DNA from 3 places in the Solidesulfovibrio magneticus RS-1 genome. Region 2 is predicted to be linked to each of the others. Evidence: predicted binding sites of a transcription regulator. Region 2 holds the regulator's gene; each other region holds the start of a gene.
What was found. Region 2 encodes sigma-54, which starts transcription at its own class of promoters, with help from an activator protein. Its sites were predicted from a motif close to CTGGCACGGNNNNTGCTT; they were not measured.
Positions count from the first base shown of each region.

Region 1 (4,275 bases), 1.6 Mb from region 2:
CGGCAGGCTGGCCATGACGCCGTGGTTGATGGCGGCCGAGCGGCGCATCCGGGCGATCTCGGCGGCGTCCTTGCGCAGTCGCAGCGGTTCCACGGCCAGGGCCACGGGTGTCATGGGCATCAGCGCGGACAGTCGGCCGTGGACGTCGAAGGACAGGCTGGCCGGCTCGAATCCCAGGCGAGTCACGCCCCGGGCCTTGAGAAAATCCGTGATGGCGGCGTAGCGCCCGGCCCCGTAGATGCAGAGGTTTTGTTCCGGCCACAGGCGCAAGGCAGCGTCGCGGTAGCGGGCGTCGGTGAAGAGATAGTCGTCGCCGTCGGCCGTGACCACGAGATAGCCGGCGCTCTCGTTGCACTGGGGATCGTGGAGTTCGAAGCCGCTTAAATAGAAGCGGTTGGCGGCGTGGGACACGAGCAGGGCGTCGTGGCCCATGGCGGCCAGGGCGGCGCGCAAGCGGTCGCGGCGGCCAGCGAAAACGGGGCAGCCGCTTGTGGCTGTGGCGGTCATGGCATCTCCTTCAGGCGGGACGCGCCCGCCCGCGAAGGTGTTTCAGATCGGGCCGGCGACGTCAACCGGCCAGCGGCCCGACGGGACATGGCCCGGGGAAACACCTGCCGTCCTCGGCTGGCCGACGCGCCGGGGCAACGGTGTTTTCCGTCAAGCGTCATCGACGGTCTTTGGGCTTTCCGGCCGACAAAGCGCCAACCCTCGCCGAACCCCCTCTAAACATTTCTCCATGTGGGGGGGCTGGGGGCCTCAGGCCCCCAGCCGTCGGAGGCAGGTTGTTAAAGCGTGTAGACGGTTTCCGGTTGTCCCAGGACGTGCCGCTGGGCCCATTCGATGCCCTGCATGATGGAGTGGTCCATGTTGCCGACCTCGTATTTCCAGCCGCCGAAGCGTCCACGGGACTGGATGCCCAGGCACTCCAGGGCCGGCTGGAGCACGGCCAGGGCGGCGTCGCGCTCCAGGCAGGGTATGGGGTAGGCGTAGTCCACCCGCATCTCCCAGGAGGCGTTCTGGCCGGCGACGTCGGCCGGAGCCAGAAGCGTTGTGGCGACCAGGCCGTCCACGGTGGCCCGCTCCAGGCCGGCGAAGTCGGCCGGCTTGTGGGCGGAAAAGCTCGTCTCGGTCATGAACGCCCGGCTGCGCGGGATCATGCCGTCGGGATCGGGGGTGTTTAAGGGCGAATAGTTGTGGAAATTGGTGACCCGGTAGAAGGGGCAGTCGGCTTCCGGGAAATACATCCAGCAGCGCGGGTCCGGGGGCGCGCCGGCAAAGCCCAGGCCGTGGATGACCGAGCCGCTGTGCTTGAGCCGTCCGGCCGCCTCGATCATGGCCGGGCTGGCCCCTTCCAGCTGGTCGGCCACGAAACGGTCCAGGGGGCCGGTGGTCAGCAGATGGTCGTAGACGATGACGTCGCCAGAAGCGGTGAGCACGGTCTTTTCGGCCGGATCGACCCGGCGGCAGGCTTCGCCCAGGCGCAGCCGGTCGGCGAAACGACGGGCCAGGCGGCGGAAGATCTCGCCCGTGCCGCCGCGCAGGGGAAAGCTGAAGGTGTTGTTGGGACCCCAGGCCACGTCGTCCGTGCCGTAGATGATGTTTTTGACCACCCGCCCGGCGTCCACCACCGAGACGCGCTCGCCGATCCAGCGGTGGGACATGGCCGTGGCCGGATGGGCCCAGACCTTGAAATTGTAGGGGACCATGAACAGCCGCGCGATGCCCGGGCCGAACACCCGGTCTATCCATTCCCGGAAGTTGGCCGGCGCATCGGGGTGGACTCCGGCTGCGGCGTCGCGGCCGGCGGCCAGCAGCCCTTCGACGCATTCCCAAACGAGATCCGGGGGCAGTCGGCGGATGTTGTTTTGGAAGGGGTAGGGAACGAAGGTTCCGGCCAGGCGAATCCAGGATTCACGCTGGTGGCGCAGGACCTCGTCGCCAAGCAGTTCATCGAGGAGCTTGTCGAAGGCTTTGTAGTGGGAGAAAACGACGTGTCCGCCCACGTCCCAGGTGTAGCCGGCGGCATCGGTGAAGCTGGCGGCCAGGCCGCCGGGATAGGGATGGCGTTCCAGGACGAGGAAATCGTTTTCGCCGAGTTCGGCCAGGCGGTTGGCCGCGCCAAGGCCCGTTGGGCCGGCTCCGATGATCAGATATTTGACGCGCATGGTTGCCTCCGGGAGGGTGGGGGCAGGCGAGCAAGAAAAGGGCCAGCCGGCAAAGGAGAATAAAACTCCCGGGGCCGGACGAGCCGGTCCCGGGAGGAAAGATGTTGCGCCGGTCGTTTACCAGGCCGGGCGGCGGGGGGGACGCGGAGCGCGGGGCTTGGCCTCGTTGACCTTGAGGCTACGGCCTTCGAACTCGGCGCCGTCCAGGGCCCGGATGGCTTCGTCAGCGGCGGCGTCGTCGTCCATCTCCACGAATCCGAAGCCGCGCGGTTTGCCGGTCTCGCGGTCGGAAATCAGTTTGACGGACTGGACGGGGCCGTAACGGCCAAACAGGTCACGGACGCTTTCCTCGGTGGTGCGGAAGGGCAGGTTGCCAACATAGATGTTTTTGGACATGAGACACGGACTCCCAAAACGGTTGACGTCAGCGAACGCGAAGCGTGGACGGAGGAGGGCTACCCGCCGGCTACGCTCCTCCCCAGGACAAACCCATCGGCCCAAGGGCCGTGAAGGCCTGACAGTTGGAGTGCGCCTGTCCGTCGGGACGGCGAAGAAAGGTATGGCAGGCGTTGCGCACTCGTATTCCAGACTCCGTTAGAGTCTCGCCGCGCAAACACGGGGAGGACGGTCACGCACCACACGCGAAGTCGTCACGGGTTTGAGCGAACATGGAAAACGATAACGAACCGGTCAGTGGCTGGCAAGGAAAAATTGTTCCTTTTCTCCCTTAGGCCCTGAAATTTTTCCGGTTTGCGTTGTTCCAAACCCGTCTTGAGGGCGTTTATTCCGACGCAAAGAGGATGCTTTCAGCGGTGAAATGGACTATCCTGCCCCTGTGTGCTCGAGCGCAGGCCAAGCGCACCAACGTCAGGGAGGGCTGTACGACGCCATGACGGGAAAAATCGGGGCCAAACGTTTCGCCGTGGCCGTATCGGTGCGGGAAACCTACAAGACAGGGTTTGGCGGCACCACGCAGAGCGCTGAACGCGCGATCTATTATTACGCCGAAAAAACACCTGAGGCGGGCATCAGCGTGCAGGCCTTAAACGGCAACAGCGTGCCCAGCGGCGAGGTCACGCCGATCACTGAGGAGGAATTCCTCCAGAAGTTCAAGCCCGAGCCGCTCATGTACTACAATCTGGTCAAGCCGCGCATGGAAGCCATGCAGGCCGAGCTGGAGCGGGGCGAGAAACATCTGGAGGCCGGCCGGCTGGAGCGGGCCGAGGAATCCTTCCAGAAAGCCCTGGCCTACGACGCCGAGAACCTGCGCGCCATCTTCGGCCTGGGCAACGCCTACCTGTCCGGCGGCAAGCTCGACGACGCCCGCGACATTTTCGACAAGATCATGGGCATCGAGCTGGCCTTTGGCCCGGAAAACAAGTTTTTGTTCAACGAATTCGGCATTCGGATGCGCAAGGCCGGGCTGCTGGCCCTGGCCAAGTCGTATTACGAGAAAGCCCTGGCCGTCAGCGAAAACGACGAGAACCTGTTGTTTAATCTCGGCCGGGTGCTCTACGAACTGGAGGAGTACGACGGCGCGGTGGAGGCGGCCGAGCGTTGTCTGGCGCTCAACTCCGGTTTTCTCATCGCGGCCAAGCTGGCCAAGGCGGCCCGCCGCCAGGCGGCCACGGCAGCCATTGGCGACGCTACGCCTGGGGCTGCGTCCCCGCCCGCGCAAGACGTCTGACCGGCCTCGCAACCCCCTTTATCATTTTCCCACTTGGGGGGTCTGGGGGCCTCAGGCCCCCAGCCGCCGGAGGCATTCTTTCCTCTTTCCCCCACCCCCTAAAACAAACATTCCACCAAATCCTCCACGCCCACGCCCAGCAGATACTCGCCCAGCTCCACCCCGCCCAAGCGTTCGGCCAGGGCGTCGCGGTCGTGGCGGCAGCCGGCCAGCGCCGCTTCCAGCTCGGCCACGTCGCGCCGGCCGAAATAGTCGCCCAGAAGCCGCGCCGCAAGGATGACGCCGCCTTTGACGTCCAGATGGGCCTCGATGAGCCCGCCGGGCGTGCGGCGCGTCCGGGTGAAGCCGTAGGCCGGCGAGGCCCCGAAATTCCAGTCGTAGGTCCGGTAGCGGCTCTCGGCCAGCCCGGCCGCGCCGGCGGCC
Region 1 is NC_012796.1:1,279,459-1,283,733, forward strand. It holds gene DMR_RS05285 (M24 family metallopeptidase) at 1-507, opposite strand, end outside; gene DMR_RS05290 (protoporphyrinogen/coproporphyrinogen oxidase) at 786-2,165, opposite strand; gene DMR_RS05295 (RNA recognition motif domain-containing protein) at 2,283-2,561, opposite strand; gene DMR_RS05300 (tetratricopeptide repeat protein) at 3,055-3,852, shown strand; gene DMR_RS05305 (lipoate--protein ligase) at 3,951-4,275, opposite strand, start outside.
Region 1: a site for sigma-54 is predicted at 2,194-2,211, ahead of DMR_RS05290 (protoporphyrinogen/coproporphyrinogen oxidase). Genes of this name have one in related genera too.

Region 2 (4,275 bases):
GATGGGGCCGGCGGGTAGTGGCGTAGCGGCGGATGATCTCACCGTTATCGGCCTCGAAAAAGATGATCTGGGTAAGGTCCTGTTTACGCCGCACCTCGGCCAGGGTCGCGCCCCAGTCGGTGTCGAGGTCGGCCTGGCGCACGTCCATGCCCAGGGCCAGGCCCTTGTAGCGCTGGCCGCCCTTGTCGTCGAAAAGGCTCATGAGCTTGGGCACGAGGCTGACCGGCAACCCGTCCACGCAAAAAAAACCCAGGTCCTCGAAGACGCGAAGGGCTGTGGATTTTCCGGACCCGGACAGGCCGGTCAAGATAACGACGGGGAGTTCCCTGGCCGCATGTTCCATGGCATTCACCTTCCGGCCCAAGGGCTTAACAAATTTCCCGCGCGTTTGTGTGACAACAAACGCGCGGGAAACGTTTTTTCAGGGAGCCTTAGGCGGCGGCGAGCACCTGCCGCAAGGCCTCGTCGGTTTCGGCGGTCAGAAAGGCCCGCCGGAAGGATTCATCGGACAAAAGCCGCGAGATGTGGGCCAAAATGCGCAAATGCAGGCCCGCGACATGCTCGGGCGCGAGCACCAGGAAGAAGATGCGGCAGGGCTTGAAGTCCAGCGCATCGAAGCTGACGCCCGCAAGGCTTCTCCCGACGACGATGACGATGCGTTCGAGGCTCTCCATCTTGCCGTGGGGAATGGCCACCCCGTCGCCGATGCCCGTGGTTCCGAGGTTTTCCCGGTCGAGCAGCACCTGATGGGCGCGTTTGGCGTCAAAATCGGGCCACTGCTTCTTGATGGGGGCCACGAGCTCGGCCAACACTTCGGACTTGGACTCCGACGCAAGATTCCCGATGACGAACTCGGGCTGGAGATAGTCCTCTAACCGCATCTAAGCGCCCGTTCCAGGATCGATGAGGCCGAAGTCGCCGTTGCGCAGGCGGTAGATGACGTTGGGCCGTTCGGTTTCGGAGTTGATGAACACCAGGAATTCGTACTTGAGAGCCTCCAGCTGCATGGCGGCTTCTTCCACGGCCATGGGCTTGGGCTGATACTCGTCGGTTTCGATGATGGTGGGCACGCGGCCGCCGGCGGCGTCCTCGCTGATGCTGATGACGTCCATGCGGACCTGTTCCACGGTCTGGCGACGGCGGTCCTTTTGCTTCTCGCGGAACTTCTTGGCCTGGGCCTCGATCTTGTCGAGGATCAGGTCAATGGTGGAGTACATGTCCTCGGAGGTTTCGTGAGCCGAGATGTGCATATTGTCGGCCAGGAAGATGACGTCGGCCATCTGCCGGGTCTTTTCCACGGCCAGGTTGACCTGGACATCCGAGGTATCGGTGGACGAGGTGTACTTGCCAAGCTTTTCAAAGCGCTTCCTGGCATAATCGCGCAAATGATCAGACGGCTCGAAATTCTTGAAATTAAAGGTGATGTTCATAGAATCCTCCAGGCTGGCGTGGTGAGAGGCCGGAAACCCGGCCCGAAGCATCAGAAAACCGCCTTGCGCTTCGACGACGACTCGATTCCCATGGCCGTGCGATACTTGGCCACGGTTCGCCGGGCGATGTTGATTTGCAGTTCATCCTTGAGCATGTCGGCGATGGCCTCGTCGCTGATGGGCTTTTTGTCATTCTCGCCGGAAATAATGCGCTTGATCATGGCCTTGACCGACTCGGAGCCTACCGTGCCCCCGTCGTCGAGTTCCAGGGCGCTGTTGAAAAAGAACTTGAGTTCAAAGATGCCGTGGGGCGTGGCCACGTACTTGTTGGACGTAATGCGGCTGACGGTGGACTCGTGCATGCTGATGTCGTCGGCCACGTCCTTGAGGATCAGCGGCCGCAGCTTGGTCACGCCGTCCTCGAAAAATCCGCGCTGAAACTTCACGATGCTCTCCAGGACCTTATACAGCGTGCGCTGGCGTTGGTACAGGCTCTTCATAAGCCACATGGCCGAACGCATCTTGTCCTGGAGGTAGTCCTTGTCCTTGTCGTTTCGCGGCAGGCTGCCGTCGGTGTAGGACATGTTGAGTCCCAGGCGCGGCATCCCCTCCTCGTTGAGCAGGATGACGAAGTCCTCGCCGTACTTGTAGACGAAGGCGTCGGGGCTGACGTAGATCGGGTCCCCCGAACCGTAGCTGGCTCCGGGCATGGGATCGAGGGTCTGGATCAGCTCCAGGTATTCCTTGAGCTTTTCCATGGTCAGGTGAAATTTCTTGGCCAGGGGCTTGTAGCGCTTCTTTTCGAGATCTTCGAGATGCTCGCGCACCAGTTCGATGAGGATGGGATCGTCGTAGCCGTAGACTTCGATCTGAATGAGCAGGCATTCGCTGGGAGTGCGAGCGGCCACGCCCACGGGATCGAAGCGCTGGAGGCGGTGGAGCACCTTTTCGACATGCGCCGGGTCGGCGTTGGCCATGCCGGCGATTTCCTCGACCGTGGCCCGCAGATAGCCCGAGGAATTGAGGCTGCCGACGATGGTCTCGCCGATCTCCACTTCCTTGGCCGTGAAATTGGACAGGTGCATCTGCCAGCCGAGGTGGCCGTCGAGGGACGGCTTGGAGGCCAGGCGAGCGTCGAAAGCCATGCCCTCTTCGGGAACTTCCAGGTCGCGGGACAGGGACTGCTTGCTCGTGCTGGCGAAATCGCCAAGGTAGTCGTCCCACTCGGCGTTTTTGAGCAGCTCCTTTTCCATGGCCGCGTCGGCTCCCGTGGGGCCATTGTTGTCCTCGACCATGACGCGTTCGGGCTGGCGGTCCTCCTCGACGGATTCCTCCAGAAGAGGATTTTCCAAAAGCTCCTGCTGCACGCTTTCAAGCAGCTCCAGCCGCGACAGCTGCAAGAGCTTGATGGCTTGCTGCAGCTGGGGGGTCATCACCAGCTGTTGGGAAAGCTTGAGTTGCTGCCGCAGTTCCAGGGCCATGCTTACCGCCGTGCTCGAAAGTCGTTGACGTTACCGGGGTCGTCTCCGGGCTTTGCCCGGCTCAGGGCCACCCCGCCCAACAAAAACCATGCCACAATTGAAGCCTTGTGGCAATCGGCACAATCGGCCTTCAGCCGAGGAACCACTGGTAGGCCGCCTCCAGACGGCCCTTGGCGGCCAAAATGTAGCGCACGGCCTCGCGCACGGCGCCCTGCCCGCCTCCGCGCCGCGACACCCACAAGGCCAGATCGAGGATTTCGGGCTGGGCGTCGGCCACAGCCATGGGCAGACCGACCAGCTCCATGGGGCCGGCGTCCACCCAATCGTCGCCGAGAAAGGCGGCCTGATGCGGGGCCAGCCCGGCCCGGGCCAGGATGCCTTCCAGCACGGCCACCTTGCGGTAGTGGCCGGGGTGGTATTCCTCAATGCCCAGTTCCCGCATCCGGGCGGCCACGGCCGGGCTGTCCAGGCCGCTGACGACCGCCACGGCCAGCCCCGCCGCCTGGGCCGCCTTGATGCCTAAACCGTCGTGGACATGAAAACGCTTGGTCACCTCGCCCCGGGCATCGACGTAGATGCCGCCGTCGGTCATGACGCCATCGACGTCGAGCACCAGCAACTCCACGTCCCGGGCGCGCGCAATGGCCAGCTTGGCGTCTTCAGGCATAACAGCCTCCCTTGCGATGCGACGGCGGCATGGTTTGAACGCAAGGCCATGTCCCCAACCGCCGACAGGTGCAATCTAGCCCAAAAATCGCACCATGACCAGAAGATAAACGTTTTTAGCGCCTTGCCAAGCCATGCAGCCCTTTGGCCGAAAAAAAGTCCGGAGAAGCCGCCTTCCCCGGACCGTGCAATCTTTTTGCGCTTGGGCCGTCTAGCCCTTGTGCCGCTTGGCCGCGGCCACGAACTCGCGGAACAGCGGATGCGGACGCATGGGGCTGCTTTTGAATTCGGGATGGAACTGGCAGCCCAGGAACCAGGGATGGTCGGGCAGCTCCACCATCTCGACCAGTTCGCCGTCCGGGGACAGGCCGCTTAAGACCAAGCCGGCTTCCTCAAAATTGCCGGCGTAGGCCTTGTTGAACTCGTAGCGGTGGCGGTGGCGCTCGGAGATTTCCGACGCGCCGTAGGCGGCGGCCGCCTTGGTGCCCGGCGCGACCACGCAGGGATAGGCGCCCAGGCGCATGGTGCCGCCCTTGTCGCTGGTCGGGTCGCGGTGCTCGATGGTCTGGGTGCGGAAGTCGTACCACTCGCGCATGAGGTAGATGACCGGATGTTGCGTGGTCAGGTCGAACTCCTCGGAGTTGGCCCCGTCAAGGCCCAGCACGTTGCGGGCGTATTCGATGACCGCGCACTGCATG
Region 2 is NC_012796.1:2,886,372-2,890,646, forward strand. It holds gene rapZ (RNase adapter RapZ) at 1-343, opposite strand, end outside; gene DMR_RS12360 (PTS sugar transporter subunit IIA) at 432-881, opposite strand; gene hpf (ribosome hibernation-promoting factor, HPF/YfiA family) at 882-1,430, opposite strand; gene rpoN (RNA polymerase factor sigma-54) at 1,481-2,911, opposite strand; gene DMR_RS12375 (KdsC family phosphatase) at 3,042-3,578, opposite strand; gene DMR_RS12380 (CTP synthase) at 3,789-4,275, opposite strand, start outside.

Region 3 (4,275 bases), 2.2 Mb from region 2:
TTCCTGACAAATCGGCCGGGACACGGCTTCGGGAGGCAAACATGACGAACGCCGACAGCTTCGACGCCCGCAAACGGGCGGCGGCCCAGGCCGCCGCGCACCTGGTCGGCCCGGGCATGGCCGTGGGCCTGGGGCACGGCTCCACCGCCGTGGCCGTGGTCCCGTTTCTGGCCGCGCGCGCTGGGCGCGGGGAACTGGCCGGCACGGCCTTTGTGCCGGCGGCGCGCTACATGGCCCAGGCCCTTCGCGCCGCCGGCCTGCCCGTGGCCTGTCTTGATGATTTTCCCCGGCTGGCCCTGGCCATCGACGGAGCCGACGAGATCGCCCCCAACCTCGACTGCATCAAGGGCGGCGGCGGCGCACTTCTGTACGAGAAGATCGTGGCCCAGGCCGCCGAGCGCTTCGTGCTGGTGGCTGACGACGGCAAGTGCTCGCCGGCCCTTGGGACGCGCCATGCCCTGCCCGTGGAGGTCACGCCCTTCGCCCTGGCCCCCACCGTCGATTTCCTGGCGGCCATCGGCGGCGCGCCGACGCTGCGCCGTCGCCCTGACGGCGACCCCATGCGCACCCAGCGCGGCAACTGCATCTGCGACTGCGCCTTCGGCCCCCTGGCCGATCCGGCCGGGCTGGCGGCGCTGCTCGACGCCCGGGCCGGCGTGGCCGGGCACGGGCTTTTCGTGGGCCTGGCCCAGGCGGCCTTTATCGCCGGCCCGGACGGCGTGCAGGAGCTTTCCCGACCGGCCGGCTGAGCCGACCCCGGCGACACTCAGGGGCTGTTTAACCTGCGGCCGGCTGCACCGGACCCGGCGACTTAAGCGCCGCGGCCTCGAAAGGCCCTGGCGCGTAGTGCTGACAGCATCGGGAAACCGGGCATTTTCTTGAAAATCCGCGAGGATTTATCCAGGGTCGCGGCGCGTGGCGGACTTCGGCGGCCGGAAGCTCTTCAGCTTCCGGCCATCGAAGCATGGCGGGAGACTTAGGCGCCCGCCAGGTACGTGGCGATGGCGTCGTCGTAGGCGCTGGTCTGGCGGAAGGTGGCGGCGGCGGTTTTCTGGCGCAGGGCCAACGGCGCTTTCATGCCGTTTTGGGCCAGGGCGTCCATGACCTCGGGATAGAAGGCCGGGTCGGGGACCACCAGGATGGAGGCGAAATTTTTCGCCGAGGCGCGAAGCAGCGTCGGCCCGCCGATGTCGATCTGCTCCACCATCTCCGGCAGGGGCAGTCCCTTTTCCAGGGCCTTGCTGAAGGCGTAGAGATTGACCACCACCATGTCGAAGGCGGCGATGCCGTGCTTCTCCAGGGTGGCGACGTGTTCGGGGTTGTCCTTGTCGGCCAGGATGCCGCCGTGGACATTGGGGTGCAGGGTTTTGACGCGGCCGTTTAAAATTTCCGGGAACCCCGTCACGTCGCTGACGGAGGTGACGGGCAAGCCGGCTTCGACGAGCATCTTGCGGGTGCCGCCGGTGGAGACGAGTTCGACGCCGGCGGCGGACAGGAACCGGGCCAGTTCGGGCAGGCCGGACTTGTCCGTGACGCTTAAAAGCGCCCGTTTGACAGGCAGAAAATCCATGCTGGACCTCGCTTTTTCAGGCGAGGTGCCACATGGCGGCCGGCTTGGCAAGGGTGCAAGGGGCGCGCGGCGCAAAACGCCCTGCGCGCCTTACGTGGACACGACACGGGATGCAGGGCCGTGACGTCCGGCCGGGGCTGGGCGGCCCGGGCCGGACGTCGCGCAGGGGTGTCCATGGGCCGGTTCGACGCGGCTTGCATCGTCTCCCTGAAGCCTGGCAAAGCCTGGCCAAGGAGAAATTTGTCAGGACAAGGCTGTCCGGCCAGGGCCCGGACCGCTTCGCCGGCTAGGCCGCGATGCGCTTGAGCTCGTCGGCCAGTTCCCGGGCGGCGTCGTTGGCCGGGTCCTGGAGCAGGATCTGGTCGATCTCCGCCCCGGCTTCGCCATGGCGGCCAAGGCTCACCAGGCAACCGGCCAGGGTGAAGCGGACCTCGTGCTTGAGCGGATCCAGGGCCAGATAGTCCTGCAGGTAGGGCAGGACGTCGTCCAGGCGGTCGTCGGCATGGGCCAGACGGACCAGGCCGAACAGGGCCACCAGGTTTTCCGGGTTCTTGGACAGCGCGCCCTTGAAATGGGTGAACGCCTCGGCCGATTGGCCGCGCTCCATCTCAATAAGCGCCATGCCGGACAGGGACCGGTCGTCGGCTTCAATGGAAGACGCCTTGCGGTACAGCGTCATGGCGTCGTCAAGCTTGCCGCGCTGCACGGCGATGGTGGCCAACCCCAGATAGGGGTCGGGGTGCACGCCGTTGCTGGTCATGGCCTTGCCGTAATATTCCTCGGCCTTGTCCAGGTCGCCCATGAACAGATAGCATTCGCCGAGTTCCTTGTTGATTTCGTAGTCGAGTTGCCCACTCATGACATCCCCTCCGTTGGCGGCCCGTCGGGTGCTGGTTTCGGGCCTGGCCGGTTCGCGCCTTGACGGCGCAGCTGGTGCTCGTTGGTCCCGACGGCCAGGGCTGCCGGGCGTTTTCCTCCAAGCAATCCTCATGCCAAGAACCCCAACGCGCCGGCCGGCCGGCTCCACAGGCCCGCGACGCATGACGCTTTTGGGAAATTCGTCCGGCTTTATTAGAAAGTGAAACGAATAGGCGGCAAAAAATGCCCCCGGCCGCGCCGGGCTGATCGGGCTGGAACGCTTTTTGCCCAATAGGCTTTCGAAAACGGGCGGCCAGCCCGGAGACGACTCTCCCAAGCGGAGGAAACAGACCATGAAAACCATTTTTTCAAGCAATCTCGGGCTTCTCGGCAAGGTCATGGACCTGCATCAGGAGCGTCAGAATGTCGTCATGTCCAACCTGGCCAACCAGGACGTGCCCGCCTTCAAGGCCCGCACCCTGGAGTTCGAGCAGGAACTGCAGGCCGCGCTCAATATCGACGGCCGGGGCAAGATGACGCGCACCCAGGGCGGCCACATGCCCACGGTGTTCAATGCCGCCGGCTTCGAGGGCAACATCGACATGGGCTGGAAGCCCCGGGTCGTCCAGGGCCTGGACAGCGTGGACATGGATAAGGAAATGGCGGTCATGGCCAAGAATACGCTCATGTACAACGCCCTGACCGACATCACCAAGAAGAGTTTCGAAGGCCTGCAAAAGGTCATCATGGACGGAGGCAAGTAACATGGATCTCTTCACCGCAATGGACATCGGTTCGTCGGGCATGTCGGCCCAGCGGACCACCATGAACACCATCTCCATGAACCTGGCCAACATCAAGACCACCAGAACGGTCAACGGCGGCGGACCTTACGTGCGCAAGTCCGTCATGCTCGAATCGACTCCGGTGGACAGCCCGTTCTCCAAGGCCATGCAGTCGGCCCAGGACCGCGACCTGGCCGGCGTCAAGGTCACGAGCCTGGTCAACGACAACCGCCCGTTCCGCATGCAGTACGAGCCCGGCCACCCCGACGCCAACGCCGACGGCTACGTGGCCTATCCCGACATCAACGTGGTCGAGGAAATGGCCAACATGATCACGGCCATGCGCAGCTACGAAGCGTCCAGCTCGTCGATCGGCACCGTCAAGAACATGTTCAACAAGGCCCTGGAAATCGGCCGCAGCTAACGGAGAAGCGTCATGGCCATCCCTTCCCTCGCCCTCGCCGCCTACCAGAACGCCCTGTCCCAGTCCGGGGCCATCGAAGCCAAGGTGTCACGCTCCCTGGCCAAGCCGGCCGCGCCGGCCGAAGGGTTCGGCCAGATGCTCACCGACTCCGTCAAGCGCGTCAACGACATGCAAAACGGCAAGGACGCCATGGTCGAGTCCTTTGCCTCGGGCCAGACCCAAAACGTCCATGAACTCATGATCAATCTGCAAAAGGCCAGCTCCGCCATGCAGATGACCACGGCCGTGCGCGGCAAGGTCATCGAGGCCTACCGCGAACTCGTCAAGATCCAGTTCTAGCCCGCGCGACCGTAAACGAAGACCGCCAGGAGACCCGCCATGCCCGACTTCCTCAAGCAAAACTTCGAGAAGCTCATCCAGTACTGGTCCAACCGTTCCGCCGCCCAGCGCATCATGCTGGCCGGACTGGCCGCTTCCCTGGTCGCCGCCTTCGTGGTCATGCTGTTTATTCTCAACCAGCCCGACATGCGCGTACTCTACACCAACATGCCCCAGGAAGACGCCTCCCGGGTGGTGGAGCTCCTCAAGGCTTCCAAGACCCCCTACGAACTGCGCGACAACGGGGCCACCGTGCTGGT
Region 3 is NC_012796.1:5,107,142-5,111,416, forward strand. It holds gene rpiA (ribose-5-phosphate isomerase RpiA) at 42-749, shown strand; gene DMR_RS21245 (IMP cyclohydrolase) at 977-1,570, opposite strand; gene DMR_RS21250 (tetratricopeptide repeat protein) at 1,857-2,429, opposite strand; gene flgB (flagellar basal body rod protein FlgB) at 2,782-3,192, shown strand; gene flgC (flagellar basal body rod protein FlgC) at 3,194-3,637, shown strand; gene fliE (flagellar hook-basal body complex protein FliE) at 3,650-3,976, shown strand; gene fliF (flagellar basal-body MS-ring/collar protein FliF) at 4,016-4,275, shown strand, end outside.
Region 3: a site for sigma-54 is predicted at 2,701-2,718, ahead of flgB (flagellar basal body rod protein FlgB). Genes of this name have one in related genera too.